Regions from separate parts of the Pseudoalteromonas sp. DSM 26666 genome, predicted to be linked through region 1. Evidence: predicted binding sites of a transcription regulator. Region 1 holds the regulator's gene; the other holds the start of a gene.
What was found. Region 1 encodes MetJ, which represses methionine synthesis genes. Its sites were predicted from a motif close to TAGACGTCTAGACGTCTA; they were not measured.
Positions count from the first base shown of each region.

Region 2: a site for MetJ is predicted at 3,590-3,607, ahead of metK (methionine adenosyltransferase). Genes of this name have one in related genera too.

Region 1 covers NZ_FPAR01000007.1:117,467-127,738, reverse strand. The annotation lists gene BM380_RS14000 (methyl-accepting chemotaxis protein) at 1-895, shown strand, start outside; gene BM380_RS13995 (gamma-butyrobetaine hydroxylase family protein) at 966-1,340, opposite strand; gene hslU (HslU--HslV peptidase ATPase subunit) at 1,406-2,734, opposite strand; gene hslV (ATP-dependent protease subunit HslV) at 2,747-3,265, opposite strand; gene BM380_RS13980 (SPOR domain-containing protein) at 3,346-3,873, opposite strand; gene priA (primosomal protein N') at 3,894-6,077, opposite strand; gene rpmE (50S ribosomal protein L31) at 6,308-6,523, shown strand; gene BM380_RS13965 (malic enzyme-like NAD(P)-binding protein) at 7,048-8,289, shown strand; gene metJ (met regulon transcriptional regulator MetJ) at 8,358-8,678, opposite strand; gene metB (cystathionine gamma-synthase) at 8,877-10,124, shown strand; gene metL (bifunctional aspartate kinase/homoserine dehydrogenase II) at 10,174-10,272, shown strand, end outside.
Region 2 covers NZ_FPAR01000003.1:444,190-454,461, reverse strand. The annotation lists gene BM380_RS08225 (NRAMP family divalent metal transporter) at 1-18, opposite strand, end outside; gene raiA (ribosome hibernation-promoting factor, HPF/YfiA family) at 160-516, opposite strand; gene BM380_RS08215 (pyrimidine/purine nucleoside phosphorylase) at 706-1,020, opposite strand; gene tkt (transketolase) at 1,452-3,443, opposite strand; gene metK (methionine adenosyltransferase) at 3,709-4,860, shown strand; gene BM380_RS08200 (hypothetical protein) at 5,000-5,545, shown strand; gene BM380_RS08195 (5-formyltetrahydrofolate cyclo-ligase) at 5,564-6,160, shown strand; gene rpiA (ribose-5-phosphate isomerase RpiA) at 6,214-6,867, shown strand; gene serA (phosphoglycerate dehydrogenase) at 6,877-8,106, shown strand; gene BM380_RS08180 (hypothetical protein) at 8,199-9,131, opposite strand; gene radA (DNA repair protein RadA) at 9,217-10,272, opposite strand, start outside.

The DNA.
Region 1 (10,272 bases):
AGTAACGAGGATGACCATAGACTTTAATAGTTTAATTAGTGACTTTAAAGATCTCATCTATGAAGTAAATACGGCTCTAACAACGCTTAATATAGCAACAGGGAATCTATCTGAAACAACCTCAGCGACTAGCTCTGGTATGCAAGAGCAATTACATGAAGCGGATATGGTAGCAACCGCTGCTACAGAAATGCAGGCAACGATTCAAGATATTTCACACAATACTGAAGCCGCCGCTAAAAAAGCTGAATCGACCAATGTAAGCGCCCAGCAAGGTCAGGTTGAAGTAGAGTCAACCATTAAGCATATTAATGCCTTATCTGATTCACTTGGTAAAGCTTCCAGCGTGGTGTCTCAGCTAGAAAAAGATGGTGAAACCATAGGTTCTGTGCTTGATGTGATACGTGCGATTGCAGAGCAAACTAATTTACTTGCTTTAAATGCTGCCATTGAAGCGGCGAGAGCGGGTGAACAAGGTCGTGGCTTTGCGGTTGTTGCAGATGAAGTGCGCTCACTTGCACAGCGTACACAGGAGTCAACCAGCGAAATAGAAGGCATTATTAACACCCTACAACAGCGTACTCAAGAAGTTGTGAGTATCATGCACCAATGTCGTACTCAAGGTGGCGAAAGTGCTACACAAGCAACAAAAGCGGGTGAGCTGCTAGGATCAATTACCATTGATGTGCAAACTATTATGGAAATGAGTACACATATTGCTACTGCTATTGATGAGCAAAGTCAGGTGGCTTCTGAGGTAAATAAAAACGTGGTCCGTATTCGAGATATTGCCGAGGGGGCTGCGGCTCACTCACAAACTAATGCGCAAACCAGTGAAGAGGTCTCTGAGCAAGCAAGGGTACTTCATCAAGCAATTTCAAAATATAAGGTTTAACTACTAACAGAAAAAAGTGGCTTAATTGCCGCTTTTTTCTCATTCACAGAGTATAAGTTCAGACTAAATACTAGGGGACAAACTTTATGGGTACGCTGTCTTTGTTGTTTTCATGTTGTTTAACACGCTCTAAATACGTATCCCATAAGCTTGTTTGTTCAGCTTGTAACTTAGCAAAATATTGCCAGCTGAACAGCCCGCTGTTATGGCCATCGTCAAACTCTAAACGTAACGCGTAATGCCCTACCGGCGTAATGGTTTTAATACCCACTGCTTGTTTATTTAGTACTAACTTCATAGGCTCAGATCCATGGCCTTGAACTTCTGCTGAGGGAGAGTGTACCCGTAAAAACTCAGCGCTAAATATAACTTCAGAGTTATCATCAAAATAAACATCTAAATTTTTACTCACACTATGATAGTGCACTTTTGTAACTTGTTTCATCGTCATCTCGCTTACAAAAAAGCCTCCATATTGGAGGCTTTTAGTATAACTGTTTGTGTTTTCAATTAAAGAATAAAACGACTTAAGTCTTCATCTTCAACTAGCGCACCTAAGTGTTTTTCAACGTAGGCGGCATCGATAACAAGGCTTGAACCCGCTTTTTCAGAAGCGTCATATGAAATCTCTTCCATTAGCCTTTCCATAACTGTATGAAGGCGACGCGCACCGATATTTTCGGTTTTTTCGTTTACTTGCCATGCTGCCTTAGCAATACGCTCAATTGCGTCGTCGCTAAATTCAATAGCGACTTGCTCTGTTTTGAGTAGCTCGCGTTGTTGCTCAGTAAGTGACGCGTGTGGCTCAGTTAATATACGTTTAAAGTCATCGGCTGTGAGTGCTTCAAGTTCAACACGAATAGGTAAACGGCCTTGTAACTCAGGGATCATGTCTGATGGTTTAGACATTTGGAATGCGCCTGAGGCAATAAACAACATGTGGTCAGTTTTTACCATGCCGTGCTTGGTATTAACGGTAGAGCCTTCAATAAGCGGAAGTAAATCACGTTGTACACCTTCACGACTTACATCTGGGCCAGAGGCTTCACCACGTTTACAAATTTTGTCTATTTCATCAATAAACACAATGCCGTTTTGCTCTACTGCAAAAATGGCCTGTTCTTTTAATTCTTCAGGATTAACCAGTTTACCGGCTTCTTCTTCAGTAAGTAACTTAAACGCTTCTTTAATTTTAAGCTTACGCTTAGTGCGTTTATCACCACCCATGTTTTGAAACATTCCCTGTAACTGGTTGGTCATTTCTTCCATACCAGGAGGAGCCATAATTTCAATATTAGGTTGAGCTTGGGCTAAATCAATATCAATTTCTTTGTCATCTAATTGGCCTTCGCGTAACTTTTTACGAAACGATTGGCGTGTCGATGAATTTTCATCGCGCTGAACTTCACCGTATTGATCTTTCGCTGGAGGCAGTAATACATCTAATATACGTTCTTCAGCCGCTTCTTCAGCGCGATGTTTGAACTTTTTAGTTTGTTGCTCTCGTGTCATTTTAATTGAAACATCAACTAAATCACGGATGATAGTTTCAACTTCTTTACCGACATAACCTACTTCTGTAAATTTAGTGGCTTCAACTTTAATAAAAGGTGCATTGGCAAGCTTTGCTAAACGACGAGCAATCTCAGTTTTACCTACACCCGTAGGGCCAATCATTAAGATATTTTTTGGCGTTACTTCTGCGCGTAAGTCTTCGTTTAACTGCATACGGCGCCAGCGATTACGAAGGGCAATAGCAACCGCTTTTTTCGCTTTAGCTTGGCCAATAATATGTTGGTCTAGCTCATGAACAATTTCTCTTGGGGTCATATCAGACATAGCGAGTTCCTATTACAATTCTTCGATAGTTTGGAAGTTATTCGTAAATACACAGATGTTGCCAGCAATTGTTAGACTTTTCTCTACAATTTCACGAGCACTTAAGTCGGTATTTTCTAATAAGGCGGTTGCAGCTGATTGCGCAAAGTTACCGCCGCTGCCAATTGCGATTAGGTCGTTTTCTGGTTGCACCACGTCACCGTTGCCGGTGATAATTAGCGAAGCTGTTTCATCAGCAACAGCAAGTAAAGCTTCAAGTTTACGCAGGGCACGATCGCTACGCCAATCTTTAGCCATTTCTACAGCAGCTTTAGTGAGGTTACCTTGGTGCATTTCTAATTTGCTTTCAAAACGTTCGAAAAGAGTAAAGGCATCAGCAGTGCCGCCAGCAAACCCAGCGATAACTTTGCCATTATAAAGGCGTCGAACTTTTCGGGCATTGCCCTTCATTACTGTGTTACCAAGAGATACTTGGCCGTCACCACCAATAACAACTTTGTCATCACGGCGTACACTTACGATTGTAGTCATGTTATTCCTCATCATCGCGCTGCAAGGGGCAGCGCGTAAAAAACGATTATGAAGAGGTTATATGGGTGAATGGTTTAAATTCAAGTCCAGCCCCAAATTCCGCAGCCGACAATATTAATTCGTTTAAGTTTGTTCTTGTCACTTTCTGCATGACGCTTGGTTTCATAAGGCCCTAAACGCACTTTGTACCAAATACCATTGCTGCCTGTGGTTTTTTTGATTTCTGAAATTAATCCTGCAAAGGCTATTTTAGCTTTTAAGGTTTCAGCTTGCTGATGGGTTCTAAATGAACCACATTGCATGACATAAGGGCCTTTTTGTTCAAGTTCTTTTACTTCAACCTGAATCTCATGCTCTTTAATTTCTTTAATAAATTTAGGTGGCCGCGGTTTAGCTATTTCTACTTGTTTTTCGGGTGTTGGATTTGCTTGCTTTTCAACAAGCTCTGGATCGGCATTGTTTTTAACAAACCAGAGTCCGTATGCAAAACCACCGATTAGTAACAAGGCAATAATGATTAACAAAAACGGGAAGGGTTTTTTAGCCGGCTCTTGTTTAGTGTTTTTTCTATTTTTTGGTTTTTTATTAATATAATCGTGCTGTGCCATGGTGTTATATGTGGCCTTACCTAAATCATGTCTGTAGGGTCTACGTCTAAACTCCAGCGAACTTTTTGTGCAAGTTTGCTAGTGCTGAGATAATCAACCATTTGCGCGAGATACTGATGTAGTATGCGTCGATCTTGCGCTTGAATATGTAATTGAAAACGATACATTCCCGCAATTTTTTCTAAAGGCGCGGGGATCGGTCCGAGCAATTGTATACCAGATACCCCATTGACAGGAACCAAATCCGTTAGAAAGTCGACGACTTGCTTTATGTTATGCCCTTGTGCGCGAACAATTGCCATACTCGTAATGGGTGGCAACTGTGCATCACTTCGCTCAGTGAGTGCAAAGCGGGCAAAATCTTGATAGCCATTATTAACTAAGTCTTGTAATAGCGGGTGCTCAGGAAAGTGCGTTTGTAATAATACTTCACCGGGTTCGCCAGAACGTCCCGCGCGTCCTGCAACTTGTGTTACTAATTGTGCTAAATGCTCAGTAGCCCTAAAGTCACACGAATACAAACCACTATCGACATCTAAAATAAGTACTAAGCTAACATCAGCAAAATGGTGACCTTTTGCCAGCATTTGCGTACCAACTAAAATACGTGCGCCGCCTTGGTTTATTTCATCCAGTGCTTTTTCAAGGCTACCTTTACGCCGAGTTGAATCACGGTCGATACGGCTGATCGGGGTGTCTGCAAATTCACTACTCAAAAACTCTTCTATTTGCTCGGTGCCCTTGCCGTTAGGAAAGATTTGCGTACTACCACAGTCAGGGCATTGATGTGGTACATGATATTGATCGCCACAATGGTGGCAAATCATTTGGCCTATTGCCTTATGAAAAGTCGCACTGGTGCTGCAGCGGTTACATTCACTCAACCAACCACATTCATGACAAATCAAAGTAGGAGAAAACCCACGGCGATTTAAAAATACCATCACCTGCTTTCCTCTATTCAGGTGCTGGCGCATTATTGCAAGACTGGCATGCGCAATACCGGCTCTATCAGGCTGACCTTTCATGTCGAGCAGCTTAAACTGATTATCGGTGGCGGTTTGTGCGCGCTCACTTAATGTAAGCAACTGGTATTTGTTATTAATAGCTTTATGCAGTGTTTCTAGTGCTGGCGTAGCGCTACCCAAAATAAGTGTAATTTGATGCTGATAGGCACGATACGCAGCTAAATCACGGGCATGATAGCGTAAAGTGTCTTGTTGTTTAAATGAGGCATCATGCTCCTCATCAACCACAATCATCCCGAGCTTTAAAAATGGCAGAAAAATACTCGAACGGGTGCCTATAACAATGGCACAACTGCCTTTTTCACAAAAGCGCCATGTTTGTAGACGTTCGTTATCGGTTAATGCCGAGTGCCATAACATAATAGGGGTGTCAGGAAAGCGACGTCTAAAACGATTGACCGTTTGAGGCGTTAGCCCTATTTCAGGAACGAGCACTAACGCCTGTTCGCCACGTTTTAATACTTCTTCTAGGCATTGCAGGTAAACTTCGGTTTTTCCGCTGCCAGTGACACCTTCTAGCAAAAAGCTATTAAACCCCGTACTTTGATTAATTGCAGTGCAGGCAATGGCTTGCTCTTTATTTAAACGGGGTTTGCTGCCAACCGTTGGCGAGGTATGTTGCCATTGATTGTCGTGCTCAATGGTTTGAACTATTAGCTCTTTATCTAAAAGGGTATCAATGGTTTTTTTATTAAACCCGAGGGCTTTGAGTTCGGTTAATGATGATTTACCGGATGCTGATAATTGCTTAAGCAAATTAAGCTGTGTTTTAGCTTTTAAAGACGGTAAAAGTGCCCCCTTTTCGCTTAATGTCACCATGTTTATACTGGTTTTATCAGGGCACTCACCTTGGCGCAGTGCACTGGGCAATGCAATATGAATAGTTTCACCGAGTGGATAGCAATAATAACGCGCTGTAAATTTCAGTAGCTCTAAATGCTGCGCAGATAACACCGGTGAGTCGTCAATAACTTCAATAATAGATTTTATTTTGCCTTCGGGGACTGCTGTTTCCGCTTTTAAGCTAAGAATAACCGCTACTTTACGTTGATTGCCAAAAGGGACTAACACGCGCATACCAGGCTGTAATTGAGTCAGCGGTACTAATTGCTCATCCACTTTATAATCAAAGGTGCGAGGCAAGGGGACTTTTATTGCAACTTCAGCAAAACGCATAACAACTCAACCAATTAACGTAATGGTTTAATGTACTAAAAATAGCATTAAAAGCCTACCGACAAATCAGTAATGAATAGGTGTTTGCCGACTTTTTAGCAAAAAGGGTAATTAAAGCTTGTGTGCGTGCGGGTTGTTGGATAAAATTCGCGACCAATAAATTTGTTTTAACGACGTATGGTGCCAGACTTCGGGTTTGGAGAGCGATGCGGCCTTAACTAGAGGTTCCTATGAAAGAAGGTATTCACCCTAAGTACGAAGTAATTTCTGCAACTTGTTCATGCGGAAACAAATTCGAAACTCGTTCTACTCTGTGTAAAGACATTCACTTAGACGTATGTTCTGCGTGTCACCCGTTTTACACTGGTAAGCAAAAGATTTTAGACACTGGCGGCCGTGTTGATCGCTTCAACAAGCGCTTCGGTGCACTTAGCAGCAAAAAATAATTTTTTGTTTCTATGTAAAAAAAGCACCTTAGGGTGCTTTTTTTGTGGCCAAAATTTACTTTCCTACCTGCTTTCTTAGCAATTTTGTATTTATTTTTTTTGCATAACTATTTCCTGTTCTTATTCTGAGTATGCATAAACATTTGCAGACAAAACAGCCAATATTCTCTATATTTTTATTTGTTAAACTTTAAAGATGGTACTCAAATGCAGGTAACGTGAGGTTATTTGTGTTTAAAGTTAAATAAAATTCGGTATTTCACTATTTTAATTTAAGACTAAAAAATACGCTTTATAAAAATAGAACAAGGGCAAAAAGTACCTGTATTTTTCATTTTTATGACGAATTTATATTTTAAAAATGTCAGGATAATCTAGGGAAGTTGCTGATAAATCACTTAAAATTAACAGTTCTAGCATATAACAGGATAGACCTGATATTGCTTGGAATTTAAAAATAATAAAGGTATCGTAGATTAAAACTACCTCTCACTTTAACTTAAATTGCAGGATATAATCGCGTTATGTCAGATTTTCGTGAACAAGCACTACATTACCATGCCCATCCCGTTCCAGGTAAAATCAGTATTGAGCTGACCAAGCCCGCTGAGACGGTTAAAGACCTCGCGCTCGCATACAGCCCCGGTGTCGCAGAACCTGTTCGTGAAATTGCCGCTGATCCAGCAAATGCCTACAAATATACTGGTAAAGGAAATATGGTTGCGGTTATTACTAACGGCACCGCAATTTTAGGCTTAGGTAATTTAGGCCCACTCGCTTCAAAACCCGTTATGGAAGGTAAAGCGCTACTATTTAAGCGTTTTGCAGGGTTAGACTCTATAGATATTGAAGTTAAGCACCGTACTACCGAAGACTTTATTAACACAGTGGCTAATATTGCCGACACCTTTGGTGGAATTAATTTAGAAGATATTAAAGCGCCCGAGTGTTTTGAAATAGAAAAAGCGCTTATAGAGCGTTGTAGCATTCCTGTTTTTCATGATGATCAGCATGGTACGGCTATTGTAACGGCTGCGGGTATGCTAAACGCGCTGGAAGTACAGGGCAAAGCAATTGAAGATGCAATTATTGTATGTTTAGGTGCCGGCGCTGCAGCTGTTGCCTGTATGGAGCTTTTAATTAAATGTGGCGCGTTGCGTGAACATATTTATATGTTAGATCGCAAAGGAGTTATTCATACGCGTCGTGATGACTTGAATGAATATAAGCAATTATTTGCAAACAATACCGATAAACGTACTTTACAAGATGTAATTGAAGATGCCGATGTGTTTGTGGGTGTATCGGGCCCTAATTTATTAGCCCCTGAAGATTTAAAATTAATGGCTGATAGACCCGTGGTATTTGCTTGTTCAAACCCCGATCCTGAAATCGATCCGCAATTAGCACACGCTGCACGTAACGATTTAATTATGGCTACAGGTCGCTCTGATTATCCGAATCAAGTTAATAACGTATTGTGTTTTCCGTTTATTTTCCGTGGTGCGTTAGATGTACGTGCCAGTGAAATAAACGACGAGATGAAAATTGCTGCTGTAGAAGCAATCCGCAGTATTGCTAAAGAGCCCGTACCGGCTGAAGTGCTTACTGCCGCAGGCATCGACAAATTAGAGTTTGGTGCTAAATATATTATACCAAAACCAATGGATCCACGTTTGTTACCACGTATAGCTAAAGCGGTTGCGCAGGCGGCGGTTGATTCAGGTGTGGCACAAATTGATATGCCAGAAAACTACATGGCGTAATTGTTAAGTGTAAATTAGCGCAAAAAAAACCTCAGCATTTGCTGAGGTTTTTTTGTATAAAGACCCTTCTAGTCTTCATTTAAAATAGGCACTTCTAGTCCCATTTCTTGCATTATTTTCTTCACTTCTTCAGGTACTTTTTCTGCGTTATCTTTACGCAAATCATCATCATTAGGCAGCGGTTGCCCGGTAAACGCATGCAAAAACGCTTCGCATAAAAGCTCGCTATTTGTTGCATGACGTAAGTTGTTTATTTGACGACGAGTACGTTCATCAGTTAATACTTTTAATACATTTAGCGGGATCGAAACGGTGATCTTCTTTACTTGTTCGGATTTTTTCCCGTGTTCTGCGTATGGGTGAATATATTCACCATTCCATTTAGCCATAAGATGTATCGTTGCCTCAGATTATAAATTGCTCACACAGCATCAAAGCGTGTAAATATGCGTGAAATTCTATCGGTTTAAAAAAGATAGTCAAATACTAGTTATTTAGCTATCTAGACATTTAAATGTTTTGACATCTTAAATTGCATGCGCTACCTTTTAGACGTCTAAACATCCAAATTAGTAAAGGTAGCGAAAATGAGTGAAAAAAATAAGGCAACAATTGCTGTTCGTAGTGGAATAGAAGCCGACAAACAGCATGGTGCGGTTGTTCCACCGCTTTATTTATCAACAACTTACTCATTTGCTGACTTTGATACAAAGCGCCAATATGATTATGGCCGCAGTGGTAACCCCAATCGTGACATTTTGGCTGAGGCACTCACGGAGCTTGAAGGTGGCGCTAAAGGCATTATTACCGCAACAGGCATGGCAGCCGTTCACCTAACAACACAATTACTTAATAGTGACGATACGTTAGTGATCCCTCATGACTGTTATGGGGGCAGCTATCGCTTATTTACTTCGCTAGAAAAGCGCGGCTTATTAAAACTAGAAGTGGTCGATTTTACCAAAAGCGACAGTTTGACACGCATCCTTGCTATTAAACCTAAGCTGATTTGGATTGAAACACCTAGCAATCCTATTTTACGCTTAACAGATATTAAAGCGGTAACTGATACAGCTAAACAGTGTGGTGCACTGGTTGCCGCCGACAACACATTTTTATCGCCAGCATTACAAAACCCGATTAAGTTTGGCGCTGATATTGTGGTGCACTCAACCACAAAATATATCAATGGCCATTCAGACGTTGTTGGTGGCGCGGTTATCGCAGCGACTGCTGAGTTAGGTGAAGAGTTAGCGTGGTGGGCAAATAACATTGGCATCACCGGCGCGCCATTTGATAGCTATTTAACGCTCAGAGGCTTACGTACGTTAAACGTGCGTTTAAGGCAACACCAAGAAAATGCACTCGCCATTGCACAGTATTTAGAACGCTCCCAGTTTGTTGCCCAAGTTTACTACCCAGGTCTTGAATCACACCCTCAACATGCGCTAGCTAAGGCGCAGCAGCTTGGCTTTGGCGCTATGGTTAGCTTTGATATAAAAGGCGATATAAACGATGCTGCAGCGTTTTTAACGCGCTTAAATGAATTTAGCTTAGCGGAATCATTAGGTGGAGTAGAAAGTTTGATTTGTCACCCTGCGACTATGACCCACGCCGGCATGGACGCAACCGCGCGTGCAGAAGCCGGAGTAGGCGACACGCTTATTCGTATCTCGGTGGGTATTGAAGATGTAAATGATTTACTCGCTGACTTAGACGGGGTATTTAATTTGGTGCGCCCAGGACAAGCCGATCCCGGCCTATCGGCAAAAAGTGGTGCTAGTGAATCATTTGGTTCAGCAAAGTTAAACGCGGCGCATCCGGCGTTATGGTAGTGCATACCAATCTTCAAAATACAAAACATAAATGCGAGTCGGTATTAATATGGTAAATCAGGTTCATAAATTTGGTGGTTCGAGTTTAAGCTCAGCGGATCGCTTTAAAAGTGTCGCAAATATTATTCTAACTCATGCTCAAGCTGGG
Region 2 (10,272 bases), on a different contig from region 1:
GTTTTGTGTGTACTGCATTAACTTCTCAAATTTGGTGTGTTATGTGCTTTTATTATTAATTTTTATCATTAATAAACTGTGTGAATGCATAACTTACCTAATTTACAGGCAATAAAAAAGAGCCCTTAGGCTCTTTTTAAAATAACACGCTGTTAGTTATTAATTTAAATCCATCTCTTGGATGATTTCATGTGCTATTTCTGGTGTGGTACTTACAGGCTTTTCATGTAAGTTCGCTTTTATTTGCCCTTTACGATGCTTTAGTGCGGCATCGAGTTTTTTAGCTGCGCTGGAAATAGCAGGATACATAACTTCGTTTTCCCCTTTTACCGATATACGCGCACCTTCATAATTTGTGCTAATTTCTGCTTGGAACTTATGATGCTCTTTTGAAAGAATAATATCTAGAGATATCAATGATGGAAAATGGCTCGCGACTTTTGAGAACTTTTCGTTAATGTGTTCTTTAATAGAATCAGTAACGTCAACATGGTGACCAGAAAGATTAATTTTCATAGGGTATCCTTTTATTTGTTACCTCATAGTTAGTATTGGGGGCTAAACGAATTAACACAAGAGAAAAAATGAAAATTACGCAATTATTTATTACCCCACCTGATTTAGATCATTCATTTAGCATTAAGTATGCAAAAAGCCGCTTTGAAGCGGCCTTTAAAGGTGTTGATAATTTAATCAACCAACAAATTAATCGGTGTATGAACAACAATAATCTGCAAAATCACTTACTTTTACATGAAAGCTCACATTAGCATCAACATTAAATGACTCGCCCGCATTAAATGTTTTCCACTCGCTTTCACCAGGTAGTAATACATCCCACTGCCCTGCTAACAACTCCATGCACTCTTTTTGGTTAGTATTAAACTCAAATTCACCGGGTTGCATAAAACCCAAGGTTTTTGCTTCACCGTTACCTAAAAGCACAGTACGGCTTGATACTTTGCCATCAAAGTACACATTGGCTTTTTTAACCACACTAACGTTATCGAACTTTGGCATGTTAACTCCTGTTGTTAATTTATAATTTTGTTACCCCCACAGTGCCTGATACATAAAAACCTTGCAAGTTAAGTGCTGTGAAAATTACTCATCTAAAATCCAAAAGGTTAAAAAAGAACGACTTTATAGAGAGATATGCTTCGAGCAACGGGCTACGAGTTTCGAACAGTACTTTTAGTGATTTATGGACAAAGAGAACTAAAAGACGCTGCGCTTTAGAGAAGTGATCAAACAACTATTTTTTATAATTTGGGTTTTGTATTACCTCATTTTCTTCTCATTCGCTTCTCTTTGTCCAAATTAATTTTTAATGATTTGTGCACAAAGAGGGCGATGAGACACTACGCTTTAGAGAAGTGATAAAAGTACAACTCATAAAAAAGCCCGCCCTGTTTACACAGCGCGGGCTTTTAAAACACTAAAGTAATTAATTAAAACAATGCGTTTGCTTTGTTAACTACATTTTCTACCGTAAAGCCGAAGAACTCAAATAGCTCGTTTGCCGGTGCCGACTCACCAAAGGTGGTCATACCAACTACTGCGCCATTTAGGCCTACATACTTGTACCAGTAATCAGCAATACCGGCTTCAATCGCTACGCGACGCGAAACGCTTGCTGGTAATACGCTTTCTTTGTACTCAGGCGATTGATCTTCAAACGCATCGGTACACGGCATAGATACAACACGTACCTTTTTACCCTGTGCACGTAGCTCTTTCGCAGAGTCTTGCGCTAGCTGTACTTCAGAACCCGTTGCAATCAAAATAAGCTCTGGGTTGCCGTCACAACTTAGGATATAACCACCCTTTTTAACATCGCTTAATTGCTGGGCATCACGAGCTTGTTGCTCTAAGCCTTGGCGAGTAAAGATTAAAGATGTAGGACCGTCTTTACGTTCAATAGCTTGTTGCCATGCAATTGCTGACTCAACTTGGTCACATGGGCGCCAGTTGTATAGGTTAGGCGTTAAACGCATGCTGGCAATTTGCTCAACTGGTTGGTGAGTTGGACCATCTTCACCTAAACCGATTGAATCGTGCGTGTATACAAAAATGCTTGGTTGCTTCATTAATGCAGCCATACGTACCGCGTTGCGTGCGTATTCCATAAACATTAAGAACGTTGCACCGTAAGGAATAAAGCCTTTATGCAGTGCAATACCGTTCATAATGGCCGACATACCAAACTCACGTACACCGTAGTAAATGTAGTTACCACTTGCATCATCAGCAGTTAAGCCTTTAGAGCCATCCCAAATTGTTAAGTTTGAACCCGCTAAATCGGCAGAGCCACCCATAAATTCAGGTAGTAACGGGCCAAACGCATTTAATGCATTTTGCGACGCTTTACGTGATGCTGGGTTTGCTGGGTTTGCTTGCAGCTCTTCAATGTACGCTTGTGATTTTTCAGCCCAGTCAGCTGGTAATTCTGAATGTGTACGGCGTTTGTATTCTGCTGCTAGCTCTGGGTATGCTTTTTCGTATGCGGCAAATTTTTCGTCCCAGCTTGCTTCAAGCTGTTGGCCTTTTTCTTTGTTATCCCACTGTGCATAAATATCTTCAGGGATTTCAAATGCATCGCCCGTCCAACCTAAAAACTCGCGAGACGCTTTAATTTCGTCATCACCTAGCGGTGCACCGTGACAATCGTGGCTACCTGATTTATTAGGTGAGCCGTAACCAATAATAGTTTTACAACAAATTAGTGTTGGCTTATCAGTCACGCTTTTAGCTTCTGCAATTGCTGCACTTACTGCATCGCTATCATGGCCATCAACGTCACTAATTACATGCCAGCCGTATGCTTTAAAACGTGCTGGGGTATCATCACTAAACCAACCTTCAACTTCACCGTCGATTGAAATGCCGTTGTCATCCCAAAATGCCACTAACTTGCCTAGGCCTAATGTACCGGCTAGTGAGCATGCTTCATGAGAAATACCTTCCATTAAACAACCATCACCCATAAACGCATACGTGTGGTGATCAACAATGTCATGGCCTTCACGGTTAAACTGCGCTGCTAATGCTTTTTCAGCAATCGCCATACCTACCGCATTTGTGATCCCTTGACCTAATGGGCCCGTAGTGGTCTCAATTCCTGGCGCGTATCCATATTCTGGATGGCCTGGTGTTTTAGAATGCATTTGGCGGAAGTTTTTAATTTCGTCCAGTGGCAAGTCATAACCACTTAAATGCAGTAGAGAATAAATTAGCATTGAACCGTGACCATTTGAGAGTATAAATCGATCTCGGTCAGCCCACTCTGGATTTGTTGGGTTATGTTTTAGATAATCGCGCCATAATACTTCTGCGATATCAGCCATGCCCATAGGGGCTCCAGGGTGACCAGATTTGGCCTTTTGTACTGCGTCCATTGACAAGACGCGAATAGCATTTGCAAGTTCTTTGCGAGATGGCATGAATTCTCCTACCTTTATATGTATTTGCGCGGGTATTTATTTATCCCCATTCTTACTTATTGTGGGGGCTGTGTGCAATTAAAAACCCATAAAAATAGGGCATTATGAATATTTTTTAAGAACCATTTACTATTAGATATTTTATTTAGACGTCTAGGCGTAAAAAAACTATGCAAGTTCATTTGTTTTAGATAAAATACGCGCCTTAATTTTTTAGCGCTAATACCGACGTTTGTGAAGCGCAATATTTGTGAGCATAATTACAATGGCAAAACATTTATTTACTTCTGAATCTGTTTCTGAAGGTCATCCGGATAAAATCGCCGATCAAATTTCTGATGCGGTACTTGATGCTATCCTAGAGCAAGACTCTCATGCCCGTGTAGCGTGTGAAACTTACGTTAAAACCGGTATGGTTATGGTTGGTGGTGAAATCACGACTAGCGCATGGGTTGATATCGAAGAAATTACACGTAAAACAGTACGTGAAATTGGTTACACACATTCAGACATGGGCTTTGATGCCGATTCGTGTGCAATTTTAAACACGATTGGTAAACAGTCTCCTGACATTAACCAAGGTGTTGACCGTACAAGCCCAGAAGAGCAAGGCGCTGGCGACCAAGGCCTAATGTTTGGTTACGCATGTAACGAAACTGAAGTATTAATGCCTGCTCCAATTACTTATTCTCACCGTTTAGTACAACGCCAAGCACAAGTGCGTAAAAGCGGCGAGCTTAACTGGTTGCGTCCAGATGCAAAATCACAGGTTACGTTTGCATACGAAAATGGCAAGCCAGTAGGCATTGATGCCGTTGTACTTTCTACTCAGCACAGCGAAGATGTATCGCAAAGTGATTTAGTCGAAGCGGTAATGGAAACGATTATTAAGCCAGTACTTCCTGCTGAGCTGATTACTAGTGCCACTAAATTCTTTATTAACCCAACTGGTCGTTTTGTAATTGGTGGACCAATGGGTGACTGTGGTTTAACTGGTCGTAAAATCATTGTAGATACTTACGGTGGCATGGCTCGTCACGGTGGTGGTGCTTTCTCTGGTAAAGATCCATCAAAAGTTGACCGCTCAGCGGCTTATGCTGCACGTTATGTTGCTAAAAACATTGTTGCTGCTGGCCTTGCTGACAAGTGTGAACTTCAGGTGTCTTATGCTATTGGTGTTGCAGAGCCAACATCTATCAGTGTTGAAACATTTGGCACAGGTAAATTAGAAGAAGCGCGTTTAATCGAACTTATTCGTGAACACTTTGACTTACGCCCTTACGGCCTAATTCAAATGCTTGATCTTGAGCGCCCTATTTATCTTCCAACAGCGGCTTACGGCCACTTTGGCCGTGATGAATTCCCATGGGAACGCACAGATAAAGCAGACGCACTTCGCGCAGCAGCTGGCCTGTAAGCCACCTAGCTAATATTAAAACGGCCCTTTTTAGGGCCGTTTTGCTATGTGTATTAAGTTAGTCATAAAACAGTCTCGAACTGTTTAACATTTTAGGTATATACTCTGCTTATACAATAAAGCGTGTTAGGGATAAAAAATGGCCGACAATTTTCGTGTTATATTTGTAGGACTTGCAGAAGGCGCAGACAGCCAAGCAGTGACCAATGCACTGACAGAAAAACTAAAAACCTCACCTGAAAAGGTGGCGGCATTTTTTAATGGCAAGCCGCTGTTTGCTCCTAGCAACAAAGAGAAAGCCCTTAAGCAAGCTAAGTTACTTTCAACGCTGGGGATCAAAAGCAAACTTCAGCAAACAGCCCCTACACAAGCTACTTCTCAAAAAGCGCACGACAGCCAGCGAGATCAGCGCTTATTTGATGCCCTAGATTACATTACTAGTAGCTTAATTCGTCTTGAAGAGAAACTTGAGGATCTTGAGCAACGTCTCCCCGAGGTTGAATTATCATTACCTGATGAAAAAAATGAAGTATGGGAAGATGACGATTTAATGCTTGATGAGCCACTCTCTACTACGCCCAAAAAACGCAGTAACCTTGTTTTATATTCGCTGATTTCTACAGCCGTAATATTACTTATTGTGCTTGCTGTGTACTTATTATTTCCTAATTTATTCTCTTTTTAATCATGGTTTAGTTATTTAATGAGTAATAATCGCGCACAAATAAGACTCGATATTCGTAAAGCACGTAATAACCTATCAAAAAACCAGCAAGAAATAGCGGCCCACTCGCTTAAAGTGAATTTTATTCAATATTTAAAAAGCATGAACTCGGCCAAAAAAAGCCATATCGCGCTTTATTTAAGCAATGATGGCGAATTAGATACCTCATTGTTAATTAATGAATTATGGAGCATTGAACAGCATGTTTACTTACCTGTAATTCACCCTTTCAACGGGGCTAATTTACTATTTCAACGATATGAAAAAAACTCACCCATGAGAGCAAACCGCTATGGTATCTTGGAGCCTAAGCTGAACTGCTCTCAAATATGCCCATTGCCAGCGCTTGATTATCTACTTATGCCACTTGTTGCATTTGATAAATTTGGTAATCGCCTTGGAATGGGGGGTGGGTTTTACGATAGAACCTTGGCACGTTTACACGAAGAAAACTTGCAGCAACCACAACTTATTGGCCTAGCACACGAATGCCAACAAGTGGATATGCTCCCAATTGAATCGTGGGATGTGCCTCTTAAAACTATTATTACACCCAATAAAACCTACTGTTGGTAACAATTAATCTTGTAAACTAACAGTCTATTTTTGACATAAATGAGCACATAGCAATGACACAAGATGAATTAAAAAAAGCAGCTGCATGGGCTGCACTGGAGTTTGTAAAAGAAAACACCATAGTGGGTGTTGGTACAGGCTCAACCGTTAATCATTTTATTGATGCTTTAGGCACAGTAAAAGACACCATCGTTGGTGCAGTATCTAGTTCAGAAGCGTCTACAGCACGTTTAAAAGAACTTGGTATAGAAGTATTTGAGCTAAATGATGTTGATGCTCTGGATGTATACGTTGATGGCGCAGATGAAATTAACGCTCTAAACGAAATGATTAAAGGCGGTGGTGCAGCGCTCACCCGTGAAAAAATAGTCGCGGCAGTGGCTAAACAGTTTGTGTGTATTGTTGATGACACCAAACTAGTCGATACCTTAGGGGATTTCCCACTGCCAGTTGAAGTTATTCCGATGGCGCGCAGCTATGTTGCCCGCGAATTATTAAAACTTGGCGGTGATCCTGTGTATCGCCAAGGTGTTGTAACCGATAACGGCAACGTTATTTTAGATGTACATAATTTAAAAATTACCCATGCTAAACAGCTTGAAACACAAATAAATCAAATTGTTGGCGTAGTCACCAACGGCCTATTTGCAGAGCGCGGTGCTGATAAAGTGATTATCGGCACAAAAAATGGGCCACAAATTAAATAGGATATGGTTATGAGTAAGGTATCGTTAGCAAAAGACAAAATTAAAATTCTCTTGCTTGAAGGTGTTCATCAAAGCGCTGTTGAAACGCTAAAACGTAACGGTTATAGCAATATCGACTACGTTAAAACATCGCTACCTGAGGACGAGCTTATTGAGCGCATTAAAGATGTGCACTTTGTGGGGCTGCGTTCTCGTACTCATATTAATGAATCGGTATTAAATGCAGCTGAAAAACTAGTTGCTATCGGTTGTTTTTGTATTGGTACCAACCAAGTAGATTTAAATGCAGCACGTGAACGCGGTATTGCAGTATTTAATGCCCCGTTTTCAAATACTCGCTCTGTAGCTGAGCTTGTACTAGGTGAAATACTGCTTTTATTACGTGGTATTCCACAGCGAAATGCCGCTGCGCACCGTGGTGGCTGGTTAAAAACAGCCAATGGCTCGTTTGAAGCGCGCGGTAAAACCTTAGGTATTATTGGCTACGGTCACATTGGTACTCAGTTGGGCATTATGGCTGAAAATATTGGTATGAACGTGGAGTATTACGACATTGAAGACAAACTGTCTTTAGGTAATGCGACACAAGTACATAACTTAACGCAGCTATTGCAACGCGCTGATATTATTAGCTTGCACGTACCTGAAACACCGCAAACTAAAAACCTGATTGGCACGGCTGAATTGGCGGTAATGAAGCAAGGCTCTATTTTAATTAACGCTTCACGTGGTACTGTCGTTGATATTGACGCCCTAGCAGAAGCGCTAACAGAGAAAAAACTCAGCGGCGCAGCAATTGACGTATTCCCAGTTGAACCTAAATCTAACGATGAAGAATTTATCTCGCCACTGCGTGAATTCGACAACGTTATTTTAACGCCGCATATAGGTGGTTCTACTCAAGAAGCACAAGAAAACATTGGTATTGAAGTAGCGGGTAAACTCGCTAAGTACTCAGATAACGGCTCAACTATTACCGCAGTTAACTTCCCTGAAGTATCATTGCCAGAGCTTGCTAATCGCAGCCGCTTGTTACACGTGCATCACAACCGCCCTGGCGTGCTAACGCAAATTAACCAAGCGTTTGCTCAGCACGGTATTAACATTGCCGCACAGTACTTACAAACCGATGAAGCAATTGGTTACGTGGTTATTGACGTAGACACCGATCACTCAGAAGTCGCACTTAAAGAGCTCAGTGCGGTTGAAGGTACAATTAGAGCGCGTATTCTTCACTAACTATCAGCTAAAATAATAAAAGCCGTACTTGAATAATCAAGTACGGCTTTTTTGTTTTAAATTGAATCCTGACGGCTTATAACTTACCGCTGTTATTTGCCTTTAACTTCTAAATTTATAAACTTAACCAGCTCTTCGGGTTGTCCTGCTAACATCATTAGTTGCTGATTCACTTCCATCATAGTTTTACCTTCAGGCAGTTTTGCAGACACACTAAACGAATTTAGTCCTTTAGCAAAATCAGTTAACGCCTTGGCTATTTCTTCGGTCACTGGTGCTTGTTGAAGCTGTTGATCAAGCATTGTTTGCATTTGCTCTAACGTCATATCTTGCTTTGCCAACTCGCTTTCTAATAAGCCTTTAAGATCACCTTGGTTATTAACAACTAAGCTAACATTACGTGGCTCTAGCTTACTCATTGCTTGCATAATCATTGTTTGCTGCTGTAACTCTTGCTCATAAGTAAGTGGCGTACTGCCTGCAGCTTTTTGAGCCTTACTGATTTCAAGTGAAGCGTCCATAAGCGCTTTAGAATTAGCAAGCCCCATGTCCATATCAATACTGGCAATATCATTAGCTTGCAGCTTAACAACAATATCACTGTTACCTGATTGCTCATCGTAATCTAATGAAGAGTGTAAATCATAACTGGCTGAGGCAAGTTGTGTATTTGTATCTGCAGGAAGTGTATCGACAAAGCTTTTATCAAATTGAAAGTTTTTTAACGTAAAAGCAGTATGTGGCGATATTTTATCGGTTTCGTAGCCTGTCACTTCAACATGCTCAACCGTGGCAATTTTATCGCCCTCAGGGCTAGTCACTTCAATATTACTAATGGCAACACTGTTTGAAATAACACTCGCCGATAGCTCTGCGTAGTTAAAACTAGCACCGGTTTGTTCGCTGACCAAGGCCAGCTGTTTATCAACCTCAGCACGTACCTCTTGTGTTGCAACATAGTTTGCATAGCTCACGCCACCCACACCTGCAGCAATAATCGCGGCTGCAATCACTAATTTTTTCATGTCATTTCCTTATTAAACTCTTTATATAAGTGGCTTTAAGCAAGACTAACATTGAGAACATGCATCGTTAAGCACTTTTTGTTTGCTAGTTAATTAAACTCAGTAGCTCGTGCACTGTTTTAACTGGCGTTATTTTAGCGCCCAGCCCTTCCATCGATTTATGGTAGTTACGAAATGGGATAAATATTTCAGTAAACCCATGTTGCGCCGCTTCTTTAACACGGGGTACACCACTGTCGATTGGACGGACATCTCCGTTTAAACTTAGCTCCCCCATAATACAGGTGGTTCGAGGTACAACAAACTCGTTCAAGCTACTTAAAAGTGCAGTAACAAGCGCTAAATCAATACAGGTTTCTGATTCATCAATTTTTAGGCCGCCCACAATATTAAAAAAAGTATCGTGGAATATTTTAGTTTTAGTGTGTTTACGTAAAATACCAGTGAGCATTTTAATCCGGTTCATATTTAAACCAACACATACTCGCTGTGGAAATTCTGCTTCTGTTTCAGTGGTTAAACATTGAATTTCGAGTAGTAGATTACGATTACCTTTACGAATACAAGTAATCGTCGACCCCGGTGATTCAGTGGTTGAACCGGATAAGAAAATTTCGCTGGGGTTATCCACACTGAGCATACCGCGTTCACACATTTTAAAAATGCCCACAGTATCTATATCACCAAAGCGGTTTTTATTAGCACGCAGCGTACGCACTTGACCATCATTGGTATCAATATGTAACAGTGCATCAACAATATGCACTAATGTTTGCGGGCCAGCTATTTCATTATTTTTATTTACGTGAGCAATAATGAACATAGTGACATCGTTTTGCTTACAATATTGGGTTAGCGCTTGAGCGGCACTTTTTACTTGCGAGGGTGAGCCAGGGCTACCATTAGCGGTGTCGGTGACCACGGCTTGAATAGAGTCGATAACGGCAAACTTAATTTTGTTTTTATCCAGCTCTTCAATAATGGTTTCAACACTGGTTTCAGAAAGTAAATAGAGCTCATCTTCGTTATAGTTAAGTTTTAAACGGTTTACTCGGTTTTTAAACTGCGACAAAGACTCCTCAGCAGTACAATAAAGCGATGGCATGCGCTGAGACATTCTTGCCACTAAATCCGATAGTAG